2 regions of the Carnobacterium viridans genome follow, and region 2 is predicted to be linked to the other one. Evidence: predicted binding sites of a transcription regulator. Region 2 holds the regulator's gene; the other holds the start of a gene.
What was found. The regulator CtsR, encoded in region 2, represses protease genes until heat stress. The targets are predictions, from matches to a motif close to TTGGTCAAAAAAGGTCAAANA.
Positions count from the first base shown of each region.

Region 1 (10,548 bases), 1.6 Mb from region 2:
CTTTTAAAAACTCCGTTGTCTTTGTGTCTTTAGATAAAGGAAATTTTGGCAATAATTGTTGATGCAAGGATATGTCCGCATCAATCATTTCAGCTATCTCGTTGGTTCGTTGAGCAGCTTGTTCCAAGTCATTATCTTTAAATAACTGTTCTACCTGATTGCTTTCAGGCAAATAATACTCGCCTTCTTCAGTAGGCTGTTGAGGGGAGAGAGTCTCGCCCTTATTAATCGCTCTTAATACTGTAGTACTAAAGTCGTCAACTGCATCAATGTACCGTATATCTTGCAAAGCAACTGTTAAAGTGGCCGTTTCATTTGCTAGTTTATTTAATGCATCTTTGATGGTCATTAGTTTTTGATGCAGCTGTATGCCAAGATAAAATTGTTGCTCAGGAAAAGCCGTTTGCCATTCTTTGACTACTGTTGCTGCTGATTTTTTTTCATCTTGAAGTAAAAGAGTTTCTACTTCTCCATTTTCCCCAGGTGTGACTGCGATTAAATTTTGACTGTATTGACTTATTTGTTTAAATGTAAGACGTTCATTTTCAAGTAATAACATTTTTTCACTTGAAAGAGCCATCAAACTTTCATATCCTTTAGCATTCTTAGCTAATAGAATAATTGAATAAGTCTCTTCGCTATTTACAGTGCCCCCAACATCTAACGTTAACCCTAAAATGGGCTTGATCTGATGTTTTTTGCACATTTTATAAAAGTCAACCATTCCATATAAGACATTGTGGTCGGTTAAAGCAATCGCTTGATAACCTCGTTCTTTTGCTTTGACCACTAATTCTTCAATTGAAGTTGTACTTTGTAATAAACTATATGAACTAATAACTTGCAATTGTACAAATGACATTTTGTCACCCCATTCTAACTCATTACTATCTATTATACCCTTCTAAGATTCGTATACGCAAACCTTCTAAAAAGAACTTTTTATTCTTGTTGCAATAATCCAAAGTAACCTACAATAAAAAAAGTTCTACTTACTTTTGCTTTACAAAGTTTTTGAAAGTGCTAAAATGAACGTGTAAAAGAAGAGAGGTTATATCATGAAATATTTAGTGACATTATTTTGGGGATTCCTTATAGGACAAGCTGTAAATTACATTGGTAGCTCATTATCAAGCGGTTCGTATAACTTTGTTATGGCATCCGCTATTGGCTTATTTATTGGCGTTATGGTTATTTTAATTGCCAAGTCTTTTCCTGATCAAAAACATGGACATGCAACTAAATAAGCTTTTATAAACAAAAAAAAGACATTCTAATGAATGTCTTTTTTTTGTTTAATCATTTAACATCACTGTCTCATAAGATAGTTGATCCTCTTTTAGTGTAATTGTTACTTTAGATTTTGGTGGGATTTCTCCAGAAATGATTCCTTTAGCTAAAGGTGTCTCCACTTCTTTAGTAATAAATCTCTTCAACGGTCTCGCACCATACATAGGATCATAAGCTTTTTCCGCTATCCATATTTGTGCCTCATTTGAAATAGTCAGTTCAATATCTTGTTCTGCTAGACGTTTTGACAAATTGTGTACTAATTTGAGAACAATCTTCTTCACAACTTGTATGCTAAGTGGTGCAAATAAAATTGTATCATCGATTCGATTTAAGAACTCTGGTTTAAAGGATGTTTTTAATAATGACATCACATGTTCTTTTGTCGCTTCTTTTATTTGTCCTTGTTCATCCGTGCCTTCCAACAATAAATCAGAACCAATGTTACTTGTCATAATTAAAACGGTATTTTTAAAATCGACCATTCTGCCTTTAGAATCGGTTAGGCGTCCATCATCTAATACCTGTAATAAAATATTAAATACATCCGGATGAGCTTTCTCAATTTCATCTAACAAGACAATAGTATACGGACTTCTTCTTACCGCTTCGGTCAATTGCCCTCCCTCATCATATCCAACATAACCTGGAGGTGCTCCTATCAATCTTGAAACAGTATGTTTTTCCATATATTCGCTCATATCGATTCGCACCATATGATCTTGCGAGTCAAACAAGTTTTCGGCTAAAGCTTTAGCTAATTCGGTTTTCCCTACACCAGTAGGTCCTAGAAACAGGAATGAACCTAGCGGACGATTAGGATCTTGTATACCAGCTCGAGCCCGGATAACCGCATCTGATACACTTTGTACCGCTTCATCTTGACCGATAACGCGTTCACTTAATGACGTATCTAAGTGCATTAATTTTTCACGTTCTCCCTTAACTAATCTACTAACAGGAATACCCGTCATCCGACCAATAACGACAGCAATTTCTTCATCCGTTACCGATTCTTGCACAAGTCTGATTGAATTGCCTTGGGCAGCTAATTGTTCCTCTTCCAGCTTTTTCAATTCTTTTTCTAAAGCAGGAATTTGCCCATGTCTTAAAACAGCGGCACGTTCTAGGTCATAGTTACTTTCAGCTTCTTCTAACTCATGACGCGCTTTTTCAATTTCAGCACGTTTATTACGCAATTTAGCGACTTCTTCTTTTTCAGTTTCCCATTTCATTTTCAACTGATTGGCTTCTTCACGAAGATTAGATAATTCTTCTTGAATGATATCTAATCTTCGGATGCTAGCATCATCTTTCTCTTTTTTCAACGCTGCTTCTTCGATTTCCAGCTGCATCAAACGACGCGAAACTTGATCCAATTCAGTAGGTCGTGAATTCATCTCCACTCGAATCGTTGCACAAGCTTCATCTATTAAATCAATGGCTTTATCCGGTAAAAAACGATCCGTAATGTAGCGGTTCGATAACGTTGCAGCAGCAACTAAAGCATTGTCATGGATATTTACACTATGGTGAATTTCAAAACGTTCCTTTAGTCCTCTTAAAATACTGATGGTTTCTTCTACAGTTGGCTCATCAACGAGTACTTTCTGGAAGCGTCTTTCCAGCGCTTTATCCGTTTCCATGTATTTCCGGTATTCATCTAGTGTGGTTGCACCAATACAGTGCAATTCGCCACGAGCTAACATAGGCTTCAATAGATTTCCTGCATCCATGCTGCCTTCTGTTTTACCTGCACCTACAATAGTGTGGATCTCATCAATAAATAAGATGATTTGCCCTTCGCTTTTTTTCACTTCTTTTAAGACTGCTTTTAACCGTTCTTCAAATTCACCACGGTATTTAGCTCCTGCGATCAACGCGCCCATATCTAATGAAAAAATAGTTTTTCCTTTTAAGTTTTCGGGAACATCTTTTCGAACGATTCGTTGTGCCAACCCTTCTACTATGGCCGTTTTACCAACACCGGGTTCTCCAATCAGTACAGGGTTATTCTTTGTTTTACGAGATAAAATACGAATCACATCACGAATTTCATCATCTCTTCCAATGACTGGATCTTGGTCTCCGCTTCTTACCGCCTTAACCAAATCAGTTCCATATTTTTCAAGTGCTTGATAAGTTTCTTCTTGATTTTGTGAGGTCACGCGATCTCCTCCTCTTATTTTTTCAATTTCAGCTTTTAATGCTTTTTCAGTTAATCCATTTTTGCTTAAATACTTTGTCAAGCTGTGGTTCTTTAATTTCATAAGTGCTAGCAAAATAATTTCGGTTGAAAGGAAATCATCTTGAAATTCAGCCCTTAAAGTATCAGCTTCCGTTAGCAATCGAAATAAATTTTGGCTCATTCCTTGTCCATATTGAACATTTGAGCCTTCCACAGTTGGATAATTGTCTAATTCTTGGTCTACAAAAAATTCAAAATCATCTGTATCGATTCCGAGAGATTGATAAAGTCCACGTGCAAAATGGTCAGGAGTCAAAAACACTTTCCATAAATGGAGAAGATCAATTTCTTGATGCTTTCTCGTTACGGCAATACTTTGAGCTTCACCAAGAGTTTGCTGCATTGTTGTGGTCATTTTTTCTATATCCATTGGAACCCCTCCTTGATTTTTCTAATCTTATTATATTCAATTAATCAGTAAAGGTCAAACGAAAACAATTGAATCTTTGAACTCAATTTGCAGGTTTAAGAGATTAGAATTTGCTCTCAACATTGTTTCAACTACTAGATTTAAAAAGTTTACTCTAACTTTTAACAGAGTAAACTTTTCTTTATCTAATACCTAATGCAATTCTTGCATAACGGCTCATTCTGCTGGTATCCCAAGCAGGGTACCAGACTAGCTTAACTTCGGTTGAAGTAATTTCAGGGATTGATTGCATAGCTGTCATAATATCATTAGTAATGGTATCTGCTAATGGACAGCCCATTGTTGTTAACGTTAACTTTATCACACAGTGATTTTCATCCATTAGTTCAATAGCGTAAACTAACCCTAGATTGACAATGTCAATATTCAGTTCTGGATCGATAACTTGTTCTAAAGCTGTCATTATGCATCCTTTAAGCTCTTCTATTTGATTTTCACTAGTTGGTTCCATTGGGTAACCACCTTCTCATTTTTGACTTTATTTTACCTCTTATAAGAGGTGAAGTAAATCATTTCAACGAGAGATTGTGATTTTTTTATAAATGTTTATTGAAATATTCAGCTGTTTCAACCGAAATCATATAAGGGACATGATGACCATGTCCTTCCGTCGTTGTAAAACTCACATATTGTCCATAATCTTGATCTTTTATTTTTTTATAAAAATCAAAAGTTGGTTGATAAGGTACTAAATCATCATCTTCATCATGCCAGAAATGAACAAATTTACCATCAATTTTTTCAGGTTGTAAATCGAGTGAAATAGCTTTTAACGATTCGATAGCAGGAGCAAATTGTTCTGACTCAAAATCAATTTCTACTCCTTGTTGCCATTTAGAGGTCAATAACCATTTAGAAAAAGGAATTGGCGCGGGACTTCCCATCAAGACAACAGCAGTTTTTATCCAAGGATAGTGCGTTAACAATGCGGAAGTTGTTACACCGCCCATAGAAAGGCCAGACACGCCGATGCGATTTTGATCTGTTAATCCCGCTTTTACATAATAATCGATTATAGTTGGAAATTCTACTAAACTATGTTGGACAACATCCCAAAACTCCATACTTCTTTCATTTACTGGAGCACCTTGACTCCTTTCTCCATGTAAATAAGCTTCAGGAATCAGTACTCTAAATCCTTTTCTAGCGATTTCATATCCATGAACTAAAGAACTTTCTTTAAAATTTGTCCACCCATGATAAAAAACAACAGTTGGTAAAGTTTTATTTATACTTTCTGTTGAAACAACTTCTAATATAGGGATACCATTTACGTTCTCTTGTTTTACCGTTATCATCTATCTAACCTCTTTCTATATTTATTCTTATGAACTTTGTGGTACACTATTTGTAAAGGTTCTATGCAGTAAGTGTAGCACAAAAGAAACATAGAAGCTTTTATAAAGACAAATGAAGAATAGTCGGAGGATTTTGATGAATAAAAAATTAATTGCTCTTGATTTAGATGGCACTACATTGAACAATCGTTCAGAAATTTCAGCAAGAACACAAAAGGTTCTTACAACTTTAAGAAATGCGGGTCACCTTGTTTCAATCGTAACAGGCAGACCTTATAGAAACAGCAAACAATTTTATACTCAATTAGGTATGGAAACGCCTATGGTTAACTTTAATGGAGCGTTGTGCCATTTGCCAGACCAATTAAATTGGAAATCGCAATACCATAAAACATTAGATCGTGAAATTGCCTTAGATATGCTGACTTTAAAAAAAGAGTTAGACATCCACTTAATTGCTGCTGAACTCAGAGACACCGTTTTTGCAGATAACTATTTCGTCCCTTATAGCGATTTCTTTCCAGAAGGAAAAAAAAGCGCTTCAAAATTAACAGCTTCTAGTTTAAAAGAAGACCCTACTGCTGTTTGTGTCTTTACGGATAAAGAAAACCAAGCTTATATCATTGAAAAAATTGCAGCTCGTTATGGCGATTCAGTCGAGATTAGAACTTGGGGCGGACAAACACCTTGTTTAGAAATCGTAGCAGCAGGTGTACAAAAAGCATTAGGTGTCGAACGCATTGCTCAAGTATATGGTATCAAACAAAAAGATATTATTGCTTTTGGTGATGAAGATAATGATTATGAAATGATTCAATATGCAGGACATGGTGTAGTCATGAAAAATGGAATTGATACTTTAAAACACATTTCAAATGATATAACGGAAAAAACCAATAACGAAGAAGGTTTGGCTCATTATTTAGAAAATTACTTTAAATTAGTTTAGTTTCTTCCTTAATTAAGCGTAAAAAAAGACAAGGAGTCATTCATTAAGAATGGTTCCTTGTCTTACTTTATTTGACTCTTTGTCAAATGGTGTTAATAGAAAAAATAAAATTTCTTCTGGAATAGACGGGTTTGCTTGTGGAGAGCCATGGAACCGCCTGAAGACTAAAGTTCATAGTCTTCAGACTTTCAAGCCTTAAACAAAGCGTAATCGCTGAAGCGCTAACGCTTTGTAATTCGCATTGAATTCTTTGAATGGCTACATGCAAACCTTATTCCTCCAGAAATTTCGTGTCCTTAATTTAACTAAGCTATCAACACTAAAAAGTATAGAACTCTTTATTTTTTTAATTGAGATTCTTTTTGTCGATCAGAACTCCAAAATTCACCTAACACTTTATTCGTTTCCATGAAATTAACAAATGCTGAAGCATCTGCTTCTCTGACCGCTTGTTCAAGTTCGTACATCTCGTAGCGAGTGATTACCACCATTAAAATAGAACGATCCATTCCTGAATAAGCTCCTTTTGCAGGAATAATGGTGATACCTCTCATTAATTTTTCATGAATGACTTTTACTAAAGCATCTGGTTCATTGGTCACGATCATGGCCGTCACTTTTTGATGACTAGTATGAATCGTATCAATCATTTTAGTCATAACATAAATCGATACCAATGTGTACAAAGCATATTCCCAACCGTATAAAAAACCAGCTGACGAAACAATCAGCAAATTCATGGCAAATGTTAACGTTCCAATTGATCTTCCGGTTGTTTTAGCTAACACCATTGAAATAATATCCATTCCACCAGTTGAAAACCCATATTTTAACGCGAAACCAATTCCAGCTCCACTAATAATGCCTCCAAACAAAGCATTCATCATCGGGTCTGTACTCAGCGGGTTAATGGGCAAGATAACTGTAAACATCGAAATCAATATAGAGGTCAAAAAACTATATAATGTAAAATTTCTTCCTACCTTAAACCATCCAAGGATTGCAATTGGAATATTAAACACAAGGATCAAGACACCTGTATCAATTAGAATTCCTGAATTGTTGCTAAGAACATCTGATAATAATTGCGAAGTTCCATTAATACCAGCAGCATAAATGTTAGAAGGTATTAAAAAATTATTTAATGCCACTGCACTTGTAATAGCTGCAAAAAAGATAAAAAAGATTTTTTTTATGTGTTCGATCCAAAAATTTGGTGTTTTTAATTTTGTCATTTGGCAACTCCCTACTTACTTAATCAAACAAGGATAACAATTTTTTCTTTATAAAGAAAGCAAAAAATAGTTTTATTCATTACACTCTCATTTGTATCCGTTTCCTTCTCCTGCACACGTCTTTGTGGTACAATTTAAGAGCACAATGTAGAAGGAGGAAACAATTATGGCAAAAGAAGCAAGTTTTGATATCGTTTCAGAAATGAATATGGAAGAGATAAAAAATTCCATCCAGTTGGCAACAAAAGAAATCGCCAATCGTTTTGATTTTAAAGGCTCCATCAGCGAGATCAAATTAGAAAAAGAAAAATTGGTTTTAATTTCAGATGATGATTTTAAATTAGAGCAAGTAAAAGACGTATTGTCTAACAAATTAGTTAAAAGAGGCGTTCCCACAAGAAATCTCCACTATTCTGCAACTGAAAAAGCTTTTGGTGGAAATGTTCGTCAATTCGCTGACTTAATTAATGGAATCGATAAAGAACACGCAAAAACGATTACTCAACTGATTAAAAAATCTGGTATTAAAGTTAAAACTCAAATACAAGACGATCAAATACGAGTAACCGGTAAAAATCGTGATGATTTACAACAAGTTATTGCTCTATTAAGAGATACAGATCTCCCAATTGATTTGCAATTTATCAATTACAGATAGTGCAACACCTTTTTAGTGAGTAAAATACAAAAGACCTTCAAATATGAACTTGAAGGTCTTTTCAGCTTTTTTTATTTAAAATTGTTCAACTGCTGTTACAGAAACTGTCTGGCTTCCTGCCAATAATTTAGATACAGGACAACGATTTTCAGCTTCTTCTACGATTTTTTCGCTTTCTTCAAAAGGTAGTCCCTCAATTTTTGCAAAAGCTTCTACATTAAAGAAAAATCCGATTCCACTAGGTTCACGCATATAGTCAACATGAACTTCAACGCGGCTTTCATTCTCTTTTCCTCTTGCTTTTAGCAAGGATTGAATCGTAGCATTAAGGCATGTACTAAACGATAATCCAAGTAATTCTTCAGGATTTGTACCTTCCTCATCACTTAAGGGACTGGACAGTTTAACATTCAGTCCGCCATTTTTTACAAATGCTTGACCATTCACGCCTGTTTCGTTAACTATCTCAGCATGAAATAACGGTTTGCGGTCTTTCATGAAATCCCTACTCTCTTTTCATGATAACGATTCTATTGAATCTATTTTTTCCCTACAGCTTCTTCTATTTTAGGAAGAATACTTTTAGCGATTGTTGATCCTACGATCATCATTTCATAAGCTGCTCTTACATCTTCTGTTGTCCGTGAAAGAAGTCTCATATAAATTTCCCCATCTCCAGCAAGACAAACACGATAGTAACCTGTTTTCATTTCATTTAATTCATTTAAAACTTCTAACACTTTTTGTTTTGCATCAAAGTTTGTTACATAAGCTAGTTTATGGTACACAATTTGAAAATCAATGATGCCTTCTTCTTTATTATCAAAAACAACCCCAAATGGCAAAGCTTGCTGATCATTTAATTTAAATTTACCATTATACAAAATTTGTCCATTTTTTATTTCTTTTTTAGCTAAAGGCACATGCTTCGCCTTCAAGATGGCTTCAAAGTTTACTAATGCTTTATTCACTCTACAATACCCCACTTTTTTTTAGTTCTAATCACTTTTTCATTTTCAATTATAACCTACTCTATTCATAATTAACAGCGTATTTAAGAAAACAAAAAAAGTTCTAACTCAGGAGAGTTAGAACTAAAAAAATTCATCTTAACGACGGATTTCTTTAATACGAGCTGCTTTACCATGTAATGCACGTAAGTAGTACAATTTAGCACGACGTACTTTACCAAAGCGAACAACTTCGATTTGAGCAACACGTGGTGAATGTAATGGGAATGTACGTTCAACGCCGATTCCATTAGAAATTTTACGAACTGTATAAGTTTCGCTAACTCCAGCACCACGGCGTTTGATTACAACACCTTCAAATAATTGGATACGTTCTCTAGTACCCTCAACGATTTTAGCATGAACACGTACAGTATCTCCTGGACGGAAAGCTGGGATGTCTTCACGTAATTGTTCGTTAGTGATTGATTCAATTAAATTACTCATTATGTTTTTCTCCTTCCAACAAACCTTCATATATCACATATGGATACAGCGGAACATCGTTTTAATGGCAGGCTTTACCCGCTCACCAAATAATTCTAACATAAGCACTAAAGGGTGTAAAGTAAATTTCCTTATTTCTCAGAAAAAACTCTGATAAACTTGGTTTCTTTATTCTTTAGAAGCTTCTCTCTCCATTTTTAGTTCTTTTAAATAGTTTTGTTGTTCAGCTGATAATGAGACCGTTTCAAGCATATCTGGACGTCTTTCCAGCGTACGTCTAATTGATTCTTTGTCTTGCCATTCTTTTATTTTTTTATGATTTCCACTAATGATCACATCAGGAACTTTCATACCACGGTACTCAGCAGGTCTAGTGTATTGAGGATGCTCCAATAATCCAGTGGAATGAGAGTCTGTTTTAGCTGATTGATCATTTCCTAGAACTTCTGGTAACAGACGTACTGTCGCATCGATCATTACCATAGCACCTAGTTCTCCACCGGTTAAAACATAATCCCCTAACGAAATTTCATCCGTTACCAATGTTCGAATTCGTTCATCGTAACCTTCATAATGTCCGCAGATAAATACTAGATGTTCTTCTTCTGCCAGTTCCTCTGCTACCGCTTGAGTAAACGGAACACCAGCAGGATCCAATAAGATGACTCGCTTTTTAGTATCCGGCGCCTCTTCATTGATTGCATCTATGGCAGCAAAAATAGGCTGCGCTTTTAATAACATTCCTGCACCGCCGCCATACGGATAATCATCTACATTCTGGTGCTTGTTATCTGTATAGTCTCTAAAATTCATCACATTTACTTGTAGCAGGTCTTTATCAATTGCTTTTCCAATAATGGATTCGGTCAATGGTCCTTGAAACATTCGTGGAAACAAAGTTAAAACATCAATTTTCATTAATCATCTAATCCTTCCATCATATGAATCGTCACCAGTTGGTTTTCTAAATCAACATCTAATAC
Region 1 is NZ_FNJW01000008.1:156,698-167,245, reverse strand. It holds gene dnaE (DNA polymerase III subunit alpha) at 1-862, opposite strand, end outside; gene BLT48_RS02280 (YjzD family protein) at 1,059-1,247, shown strand; gene clpB (ATP-dependent chaperone ClpB) at 1,296-3,908, opposite strand; gene BLT48_RS02270 (metal-sulfur cluster assembly factor) at 4,090-4,419, opposite strand; gene BLT48_RS02265 (prolyl oligopeptidase family serine peptidase) at 4,505-5,266, opposite strand; gene BLT48_RS02260 (Cof-type HAD-IIB family hydrolase) at 5,403-6,215, shown strand; gene BLT48_RS02255 (YitT family protein) at 6,554-7,450, opposite strand; gene BLT48_RS02250 (YajQ family cyclic di-GMP-binding protein) at 7,617-8,108, shown strand; gene BLT48_RS02245 (OsmC family protein) at 8,184-8,606, opposite strand; gene BLT48_RS02240 (hypothetical protein) at 8,648-9,079, opposite strand; gene rplS (50S ribosomal protein L19) at 9,218-9,565, opposite strand; gene trmD (tRNA (guanosine(37)-N1)-methyltransferase TrmD) at 9,734-10,483, opposite strand; gene rimM (ribosome maturation factor RimM) at 10,483-10,548, opposite strand, start outside.
Region 1: the regulator CtsR is predicted to act here: its motif matches at 3,949-3,969, upstream of clpB (ATP-dependent chaperone ClpB).

Region 2 (10,548 bases):
GATATTGAGTGTTTGTACAGCTTGTACAGGATAGGTAGGAGCCATTGAAGCCAGGACGCCAGTCTTGGTGGAGGCGTTGGTGGGATACTACCCTTGCTGTATGACCACTCTAACCCACAGCCCTTATCGGGCTGGGAGACAGTGTCTGACGGGCAGTTTGACTGGGGCGGTCGCCTCCTAAAGTGTAACGGAGGCGCCCAAAGGTTCCCTCAGAATGGTTGGAAATCATTCGCAGAGTGTAAAGGCATAAGGGAGCTTGACTGCGAGACCTACAAGTCGAGCAGGGACGAAAGTCGGGCTTAGTGATCCGGTGGTTCCGCATGGAAGGGCCATCGCTCAACGGATAAAAGCTACCCTGGGGATAACAGGCTTATCTCCCCCAAGAGTCCACATCGACGGGGAGGTTTGGCACCTCGATGTCGGCTCATCGCATCCTGGGGCTGTAGTCGGTCCCAAGGGTTGGGCTGTTCGCCCATTAAAGCGGTACGCGAGCTGGGTTCAGAACGTCGTGAGACAGTTCGGTCCCTATCCGTCGCGGGCGTAGGAAATTTGAGAGGAGCTGTCCTTAGTACGAGAGGACCGGGATGGACACACCTCTGGTGTACCAGTTGTTCTGCCAAGGGCATTGCTGGGTAGCTATGTGTGGACGGGATAAACGCTGAAAGCATCTAAGCGTGAAGCCCCCCTCAAGATGAGATTTCCCATCACGTAAGTGAGTAAGACCCCTGAGAGATGATCAGGTAGATAGGTTGGAAGTGGAAGTATAGCGATATACGGAGCGGACCAATACTAATCGGTCGAGGACTTAACCAAAGCAATACCCGGTGTACGAAGGTAAGCAAACGAAAGACACTTTAGACTTTATCCAGTTTTGAGAGTCCAACGGACTTTCGATTGAAATTGTGTGGTGATGAGGGCAAGAAGGTCACACCTGTTCCCATGCCGAACACAGAAGTTAAGCTTCTTAGCGCCGATGGTAGTGAAGGGTTTCCCTTTGTGAGAGTAGGACGTTGCCACGCAGATTCAATTAAAATTTTATTTCCCATGGAGGTTTAGCTCAGCTGGGAGAGCATCTGCCTTACAAGCAGAGGGTCGGCGGTTCGATCCCGTCAACCTCCACCATGAGTCATTAGCTCAGTTGGTAGAGCATCTGACTTTTAATCAGAGGGTCGCAGGTTCGAATCCTGCATGACTCATAACTAATCATTCAAGTAAGGTTAGTTATGCCAGACTTTATGCGGGTGTGGCGGAATTGGCAGACGCACTAGATTTAGGATCTAGCGTCGAGAGACGTGGGGGTTCAAGTCCCTTCACCCGCACCATTTTTTAGTTGAATGATTAGTGAAGTACCACTTTAGCCGGCTTAGCTCAGTTGGTAGAGCATCTGATTTGTAATCAGAGGGTCGAGGGTTCAACTCCTTTAGCCGGCATTTTTTTGCGAAAGTAGTTCAGTGGTAGAACATCACCTTGCCAAGGTGGGGGTCGCGGGTTCGAATCCCGTCTTTCGCTTACTAGTTCAACTAGTGAGGTCATTTGTAAGAATGAAAAGCTGTTCTAATGCCGGGGTGGCGGAACAGGTAGACGCACAGGACTTAAAATCCTGCGGTGAGTGATCACCGTGCCGGTTCGATTCCGGCCCTCGGCACCATTTGCACCCATAGCTCAATTGGATAGAGTACTTGACTACGAATCAAGGGGTTAGAGGTTCAAGTCCTCTTGGGTGCATTTCTTTTGAAAAAAAGAACAACTCAGTAACGGGAAGTAGCTCAGCTTGGTAGAGCACTTGGTTTGGGACCAAGGGGTCGCAGGTTCGAATCCTGTCTTCCCGATAAATATTTAAAAAGATAATTTCTCTAATATTAGAGAAATTATCTTTTTTTGTCTATTTTTTATATGAGTATGATTGTGAACAGAGGGGATTTACAAGCAGAATTAGGAGAAAGTGAGTAGAGATGCTTTTCAAATCTTCTTATTTCTCGTATAATAAAAGTCAGTATTAGTCAAGAATGCTCCAGAAGCTAACTGGCAGCATCCTCCACTATTAGTTTAATTTGCTTTTAGCAATTTTAAGGGTAAGCTAAATAATACGTCTAGTGTTAGGACTAAAAGAAAAGGAGTGTTACTAAAAAAACACCATTGCAATGTAGAGTAATTAGAGCTAAAATTCTTACCATACATTAACATGTTTTAGTAACAAGTACCCCATGCACAATCAAAACATGTCGGATATCATTGAAGCTTATTTAAAAAAAGTTTTAGGCCAAGATGAACAAGTCGAAATTAGGCGGAGTGAAATGGCAGATCGCTTTAATTGTGTTCCTTCTCAAATAAATTATGTGATAAATACTCGCTTTACGGTACAACAAGGCTATTTAGTTGAAAGTAAACGTGGTGGCGGCGGGTATATAAGAATCATTAAAGTGAAATTGTTAGATGAAGCTGAAATGCTGGATATGATGATCGATATTATTGGAAAAAAAATTTCTCAAAAGAATGCATATTCTATTATAGAAAGATTATTTGAATCTGAAATGTTGATTAAGCGAGAGGCAAATATCATGTTAGCAGTAATGGAAAAGTCACTCCTGAATTCTAGCGGAGCAGATGAAAATGAATTAAGAGCTAGATTACTAATAGCTTTTTTAAACAATTTAAAATATGAGTAAAGTATAAAAACGGAGGCGAAATGAATGGATGAATTATTTTCTGAAAAAGCAAGAATGGTTTTAATCATGGCGCAAGAAGAAGCAAAAGGATTTCGTCACCATTCTGTAGGAACTGAGCACATTCTTTTAGGATTGATTATGGAGCAAAATGGTATCGCAGGAAAAACGTTGAGACAATTTTCTGTTACTGAAATGGATATTCGTGAAGAAATTGAACACTTTACTGGTTATGGAACGATGAAGTATCTTTCTAAAAATGCGATTCTTCCTTATTCGCCAAGAGCCAAACAAGCTATTACGTTTGCAACAGATGAAGCAAGGCGTATGGGCTCAGACCTTGTTGGCACAGAACATTTATTGTTAGGATTATTGCGTGAAGAAGATATTTTATCCTCTAAGATTTTAAACAACTTAGACATTAATCTAAATAAAGCTCGTCAAATCGTATTGAAAAAAATCGGTTTGAGTGATGTAACAAATGGTAAAGGAAGAAAAGCCAAGCCAACTGCTAAACAAGTCGCCGGTACACCTACTTTGGACTCACTAGCTCGTGATCTAACAGCAGTCGCAAGAGAAGGGAAGCTGGATCCAGTTGTTGGTCGTCACAAGGAAATCCAACGTATTATCCAAGTTTTAAGCCGCCGAACAAAAAACAATCCTGTTTTAGTTGGGGAACCGGGTGTTGGTAAAACAGCGATTGCAGAAGGTTTAGCGCAAAAGATTATTGATGGAGAAGTTCCCGCTGCATTAGCCAATAAGCGGTTAATGATGTTAGATATGGGTTCATTGGTAGCAGGCACAAAATATCGTGGTGAGTTTGAAGAACGAATGAAAAAAGTGATTGATGAGATTTATCAAGATGGCGAAGTTGTCTTATTTATAGATGAGTTGCATACTTTAATTGGTGCTGGTGGAGCAGAAGGTGCAATCGATGCATCTAATATTTTGAAACCTGCATTAGCTCGTGGCGAGTTGCAAACGATTGGGGCAACAACTTTAGATGAATACCAAAAGTATATTGAAAAAGATGCAGCTCTAGAAAGACGGTTTGCACCCATTCATGTGGATGCTCCTTCAGAAGAAGAAGCTGAAGAGATATTGTTAGGCTTACGTTCTCGTTATGAAGAACATCATGGCGTTGAAATTACAGATGAGGCAGTACATGCTGCTGTTAAGTACTCATCGCGTTATATTACATCAAGACAACTACCAGATAAAGCCATTGATTTGATAGATGAATCAGCTTCGAAAGTACGATTAGATGTATCGAGTAAACCTTCGCCAGTTGCAGCTGCAGTTACAGATTTAGAAGCTTTAATACAAGAAAAAGAAGAAGCTATTCAATTACAAGATTTTGAAAAAGCAGCAAAAATTCGTTCAAAAGAAATGAAGCAGCGTAAAAAGATTGAAAGTTTCATTCAAAAACAAGAAGGAAAAGCTGCTTCAAATTCTTTACAAGTAACGGAAAGAGATATTGCGGAAGTTGTCGCTTTATGGACAGGTATTCCAATTCATCAAATGGAACAAAAAGAATCAGACCGTTTGATGAATTTAGAAAAAGTGTTGCATAAACGTGTAATTGGACAAGAGCAAGCTGTGGGTTCAGTTTCTAGAGCGATTAGACGATCTAGAAGTGGTTTGAAAGATCCAAACCGTCCTATTGGGTCATTTATGTTCTTAGGACCTACAGGTGTCGGTAAAACAGAATTGGCTAAGGCACTTGCGGAAGCTATGTTTGGAAATGAAGAAGCTCTAGTTCGAGTAGATATGTCTGAGTTTATGGAAAAATATAGTACGAGTCGTTTAATTGGTTCACCTCCCGGATATGTAGGTTATGATGAAGGTGGTCAATTAACTGAGAAAATTCGTCAAAAACCTTATTCCGTTATTCTATTTGATGAAGTTGAAAAAGCTCATCCGGATGTATTTAATATTCTATTACAAGTCTTGGATGATGGTCATTTAACAGATGCTAAAGGACGAAAAGTTGATTTCAAAAATACGGTAATGATTATGACATCTAATTTAGGCGCAACAGCATTAAGAGATGAAAAAGCTGTTGGGTTTGGTACAGCAAGCAATAAAAAAGACCATTCAGCTATGGAAAAACGAATCATGGAAGAATTGAAAAAAACGTTTAAACCTGAGTTTATCAATCGGATTGATGATTCGATTGTTTTCCATTCTCTAGAAAAAGAAGATTTAACTCAAATTGTTAAATTAATGGCACATACCATTATTAAACGATTGAAAGATATGGATATTGAAGTCAAAATCACTCAAGCGGCTATTGATGTGATTGCTAAAGCTGGGTATGATCCTGAGTATGGAGCACGTCCAATTCGTCGTGCACTTCAGAAAGAAGTAGAAGATCGATTGAGTGAAGAGTTATTGAGCGGCCGAGTTAAAATTGGTGATCAAGTCACAATAGGTGCTTCAAAAGGAACGATTCGGATTACAGTAAAAGATCCAAAAAAAGCAAACGAAAAATTGTTGGCTACCAGTGAGAACGTATAATTCGATTGTTAACAAGAAAATAAAAACATCTGCTATCTCTTAAAGATAGTAGATGTTTTTATTCGTGTTTTAATTTTCTTTCTGCTATGATGAAAATAAAGAAATGACGAAAGGAAAGTGGCTATTCATGAAAAATTCAACGAAAGCTTTATTAATAGGAGTTGGAACAGTCGTTGCAGTGGGAGCAATTATTGTTTCTTCTTCAAACATGGCAATGGAAAAAATCGAGTCTAAAATCAATCGTAAAAGAGCAAGATACTTTGTAAAAGAAAAATTAAAAGGAAACGAAAAAGCAATGACTGTTGTAGATGACTTATCAGATATGGAAGTAGCAAACTTATTGAGTGTCGTAGACAAGGTTTCAGATTTAAGAGGTAGCGTAAGCTCTTATGGAGATCATTTCAAAGACACGACTAGTGATTTTAGAGATGCTTTCATGGAAAAAAAACAGGATTGGAAACATGAACTTAAACACCATAAAAAAGATTTAAAACATAAATTAAAAAAATAAACTAAATTTTCATTCATAAAAAAGAAGACTCTTGCGTAAAGTTATGGCTTTACGCAAAAGTCTTCTTTTTAGATTGTTAATAAGTAACAAAGAAGTAAATCATTTCTATTTTTTAATGAAAAACCGGATTCTTCATAGAAACGATCTAACCGGTATTGCAAAGTATTTCGATGGATAAAAAGATATTTTGCTGCCAAGCTAATATTTCCTTGGTTTAACCATATGGCGGTGATCAATTCTTTAGTCTCTGGATGTGAGATCAGGTCTTTTTTTAAGTGTTGGATAATAGAACTTTTTGAGAGAGCATCTGAAGCATAATAACTAAGAGCAACATCAGGTAATGAAAAGATTTGTTTGTTTCCTTTCAGTTGATTAAAAAATATCGCTTGTTCTTCTTTAAAAAAACGTTTGAAGTCTATAGAAATGGGCCAATGTTGCCCGATATAGCCACTAGTTTTAGTAGAAAAATCATCATCTAAGGTTTGTAAAATCCCAATTGTTTCGTCTTGGGTGATTGAATAATCTGAATAACGGTGGATCAATAGCCCGTAGTGATCATTAATAAAAAAAGCCTCTTGTACATCTTTAAAAAAGCTTTTAAAAGAACTTAGCCATAGTTTCTTATCAAATCGTGTATCTTTTTTATTAATATCAAATTGAATAATTCGATAAACTCCGGTTTCGACAGGCAAGTGCAGCTGATCATCTAATAAAAAGTCCGACCATTTTGATTGCGGATTACCTGTATTTTCGTTAGAAACCGTTTTGTTAAAGACAAGGTAAAGTAATTTTATTTCTGAAGAGGTTAATTGTTTTTTATCAAAGTGAATCCATTGATTATCGTAAGGAAACGTTAAATAATTCGGATCATTTTTTGTGTCATCGGTTAAAAAGGCAGACGGGTAAATAGATTTAAACTGATTAAAATTCATAAAAGCACTCCTTTAAATGAAAACCATTACAATTAGTCTATAGTGCTATTCTATCATTTTTTTCATAAGTTTGTAGATAAATTATGCTATGATAAAGAAAAGAACAGGTAAAGGAATGGGAAGATGTTAACCACAGAAGATAAAGCGTATTTTATGCAAGAAGCGATTAAAGAAGCTTACAAAGCCAAAGAAAAATTAGAAGTTCCCATTGGTGCAGTCGTTGTATTAAATGGAAAAATCATTGGTCGTGGACACAATAGAAGAGAAGAATCGAATGATGCAACGACACACGCTGAAATGTTAGCTATTCAAGAAGCCAATCGAAATTTAGGGAATTGGCGATTGGAAGAAACTCAGTTATTCGTGACATTGGAACCTTGTCCTATGTGTAGTGGCGCAATGATATTATCTCGTGTAAAAGAGCTTTATTATGGAGCTAGTGATCCTAAAGGTGGTACAGCGGGCACATTGATGAATTTACTGACGGATGAACGGTTTAATCATCAAGTTCAAATTGAATCAGGTCTTTTAGAACAAGAATGCGGCGAATTGCTAAGCAACTTTTTCAGAGAATTAAGAAAGCGTAAAAAAGAAGAAAAGTTACAAAGAAAAGCTAAACAAAACAAAACAGACGGTAACCAAGTATAATACAAGGTTACCGTCTGTTTTGTGTTAAATGAGTTTACTGTTGCATCATATCTTGATCTTTTGTAATGACTGCTTGAGTCGCTTTAGTGATAGCAGATATAAAACCAGTATCTTCTAAGGTTAGAATCCCTTCAACGGTTGTTCCACCAGGAGAAGAAACCTGGTCAATCAAATTCCATGGTGTTTCTTTACTGTCTAATACTAATTTTCCACTTCCAAGAACAGCTTGAGCAGCAATTTTAGTTGCTACGTCTTTAGACATTCCATTTTTTACAGCGGCTCTTGCTAATGAATCGATAAATAAAAAGACAAATGCGGGTGAACTCCCAGCAATCGCTGTGAAGGTACTAAAGTCCTTTTCAGGTAATACAATTGTTTCGCCAATCGCTTGGAACATATTTAAAACGAATGCTAACTGTTCCGGAGTAGTATAGTCATTTCCACAAAGGGCAGTCATCCCTTCACCAACTTGTGAGTTTAGGTTTGGCATTGCTCGTATGATAGGCGTTTGATGGCCTTCATTCAATAAGTCGGATAGCTTTTGAAGTGTGGTTCCAGCAGCAATAGAAACCACTACTGGTTGATGAGCAGCAATTTCCTCTTTTATGTCTGCTAAAATAGATGGAAAAACATTAGGTTTAGCTGCAAGTACTAACACATCAACTTTTGCTGCTAATTCTTTATTCGATGAACAAGCTTGTGTTCCAGTTTCACCAGTAAACTGCGTTAATTTTTCTGGAGTTGTATTGTGTACATAAATATCTTGATTCGAGGTATGTCCATTTTGTATCATTCCTTTAATAATGGCACCAGCCATATTTCCAATACCAATGAATCCTACTTTCATAGTCAACACTCCTCCATTTTCATTTTCATTGTATATTTTACCATAGATAGAGAAATTGTTTTATCGTATCTTCGTCAAATGGTGTTGATAGAAGAAAATAAAATTTCTTCTGGAATAGACGGGGTTGCTTGTGGAGAGCCATGGAATCGTCTCAAGCTGCTCTATTCTAGAACGTGTTTCAAAGAGCAGTCCTGACGTCCACTTTGTCATGGCTGTAGTTGCTTTAGCTACGTACAGACATGATACACTTAGGCACAAGCCTACAGTGCTTCTATGTAATAATCGATGGTCGTTGACCATACTGCGCTTATTCGCTCCAGTTGCCCTAGCTCTTGCGGCTTCAGTCGCTTAGAGATAAGGTATGCGTTAGAAGATTCAGGTCTAAACGCTTTTAGTCACACTCCCAATGAAGCGCCAACGCTTTGTAATTCGCATTGAATTCAATGCATGGCTACAAGCAAATCTTATTCCTCCAAAAATTTCGGCCATTAATTTAACTAAGCTATCAACACTAAGAAGCATAAAGCCTTTTTATCTATCCCTTACAATAGCTAAGTAGAATTTTATTAGTAGTTAATAGTATGATAATATACAGGTATAGAAGCAGAAGTAGGGGGTTAGCTGATGTTTGACAAGATACGCAATCCAATTCTTTTTCAAGGCACGTTAACCAAAAAGAACTATTTTGAGGGCTGGTACTATAAACAAGTTTCAATAGACGAAAAAGTCAGTATCAGTTTTATTCCAGGAGTGAGTTTAGTTAAAGGTGATGAGCATAGTTTTATCCAATATATCTATGTAACGTTAAGTGAACAAAATGAGCTAGTTACAAAAACAGGGTATATTCGGTACCGTTTAGATGAATTTAACTACCAACACAAACCATTTTCAGTTCAAATTGGAGATAATACATTCACAGAATCGTTTGTGTCGATCCAACTCAAGGATGAACAGGTAACTATCCAAGGAAAATTAACATTAAATGATTTTCAAGACATAAAAAGGACTGTGTTTTCCCCTTCCATTATGGGTGGGTTTGCCTATATTCCAAAAATGGAGTGCTACCATGGTGTAATCAGTATGAATCATACTTTAAAAGGTTTTTTGAATATAAATAATCAAAAAATTGATTTTACGATGGGGAAAGGCTACATTGAAAAAGACTGGGGTACTTCTTTTCCAAAGGAATACACATGGATACAATCCAATCATTTTAAAAATCCAAGTACTAGTCTCTTTTTTTCAGTAGCACATATTCCATTTCATGTGATAACATTTAAAGGATTTATCTGTGCTCTAGTAGTAAAGGATAAAGAGTACCGATTTGCAACATACAATAACAGTAAAATTTCAATAAAAGATCAAAAAAGTGACACAATAACTATTTTTCTTGAAAATAAAGAAGCTGAACTAACTATCAAAGGCACTATCACAACTGCTGGTGAATTGATTGCTCCAAAAGAGGGCATTATGACTAAAGTGATAAAAGAAGGCTTATCTGGCGAAGTTGAAATTTTTCTGAAGGATAAGAAAAGTCAAACCGTGTACCAAGATTTTAGTAAATTAGCAGGTATAGAAATAGTAGAACCTTAAACGAAAGGGATGGAAAAATGACAAGCGACAAAAAGAAAATCTTTTATCATTTTTTTAATTATGAACTAGGAACGCTTTCTTTAGCTGCAACTGAAAATGGACTGTGTTTTGTAGGATCTTTAAACGAACCCTTGAGTGAACTGGAATTAGGAATCGCAAGAATATTCCCAAAGGCCATTTTAATTGAAGATGACATAAAACTAGAGATATATCATCATCAACTCATGGAATATTTTACGGAATCTAGAACCACGTTTACTTTTCCGATAGATGTTGATGGAACGCTTTTTCAACAAAAAGTATGGAGAGCTTTAAAAGGCATCCCATATGGCGAAACAAAATCATATGGAGAAATCGCTGCTCAAATTGGACAGCCGGGTTCTTATCGAGCTGTAGGAACAGCAATAGGAAGAAATCCATTGTTGATTGTCGTTCCTTGTCATCGAGTGATTCACAAAAATGGGAAATTATCTGGGTACCGAGGAACAGTAGAGATGAAAGAAAAATTATTGATGCTAGAAAAAACTGCTTTAAGTAGGCCCACTATGAACTAATCTAAACTATGGAATCATGCAATTTTCAATGTATGATTCTTTTTTTTCGATCCATGAAAAGAATGGACGAAATTGCAAGTTACGTATATACTATATGTAGAGTATATTTTTTAAAAATACTATATGTAGTATTTAGTGGAAAGAAGAGGGTGTAAACGTATGAGTTATGAAAAGAGTGTGAATATTTGTGAAACGTTGAACAAAACGGGGCTTAAAGTGTTGAAAAGAGATGGCCGTGAAGTTGAATTTAAGGAAGAAAAAATCTTTTTGGCGTTGTTGA
Region 2 is NZ_FNJW01000008.1:1,763,224-1,773,771, forward strand. It holds rRNA gene BLT48_RS09925 (23S ribosomal RNA) at 1-813, shown strand, start outside; rRNA gene rrf (5S ribosomal RNA) at 904-1,019, shown strand; tRNA gene BLT48_RS09935 (tRNA-Val) at 1,047-1,122, shown strand; tRNA gene BLT48_RS09940 (tRNA-Lys) at 1,124-1,196, shown strand; tRNA gene BLT48_RS09945 (tRNA-Leu) at 1,238-1,322, shown strand; tRNA gene BLT48_RS09950 (tRNA-Thr) at 1,358-1,430, shown strand; tRNA gene BLT48_RS09955 (tRNA-Gly) at 1,438-1,509, shown strand; tRNA gene BLT48_RS09960 (tRNA-Leu) at 1,560-1,648, shown strand; tRNA gene BLT48_RS09965 (tRNA-Arg) at 1,652-1,725, shown strand; tRNA gene BLT48_RS09970 (tRNA-Pro) at 1,756-1,829, shown strand; gene BLT48_RS09975 (CtsR family transcriptional regulator) at 2,205-2,666, shown strand; gene BLT48_RS09980 (ATP-dependent Clp protease ATP-binding subunit) at 2,691-5,183, shown strand; gene BLT48_RS09985 (hypothetical protein) at 5,311-5,694, shown strand; gene BLT48_RS09990 (helix-turn-helix domain-containing protein) at 5,763-6,626, opposite strand; gene tadA (tRNA adenosine(34) deaminase TadA) at 6,750-7,274, shown strand; gene proC (pyrroline-5-carboxylate reductase) at 7,309-8,121, opposite strand; gene BLT48_RS10005 (tocopherol cyclase family protein) at 8,746-9,714, shown strand; gene BLT48_RS10010 (methylated-DNA--[protein]-cysteine S-methyltransferase) at 9,732-10,268, shown strand; gene nrdD (anaerobic ribonucleoside-triphosphate reductase) at 10,428-10,548, shown strand, end outside.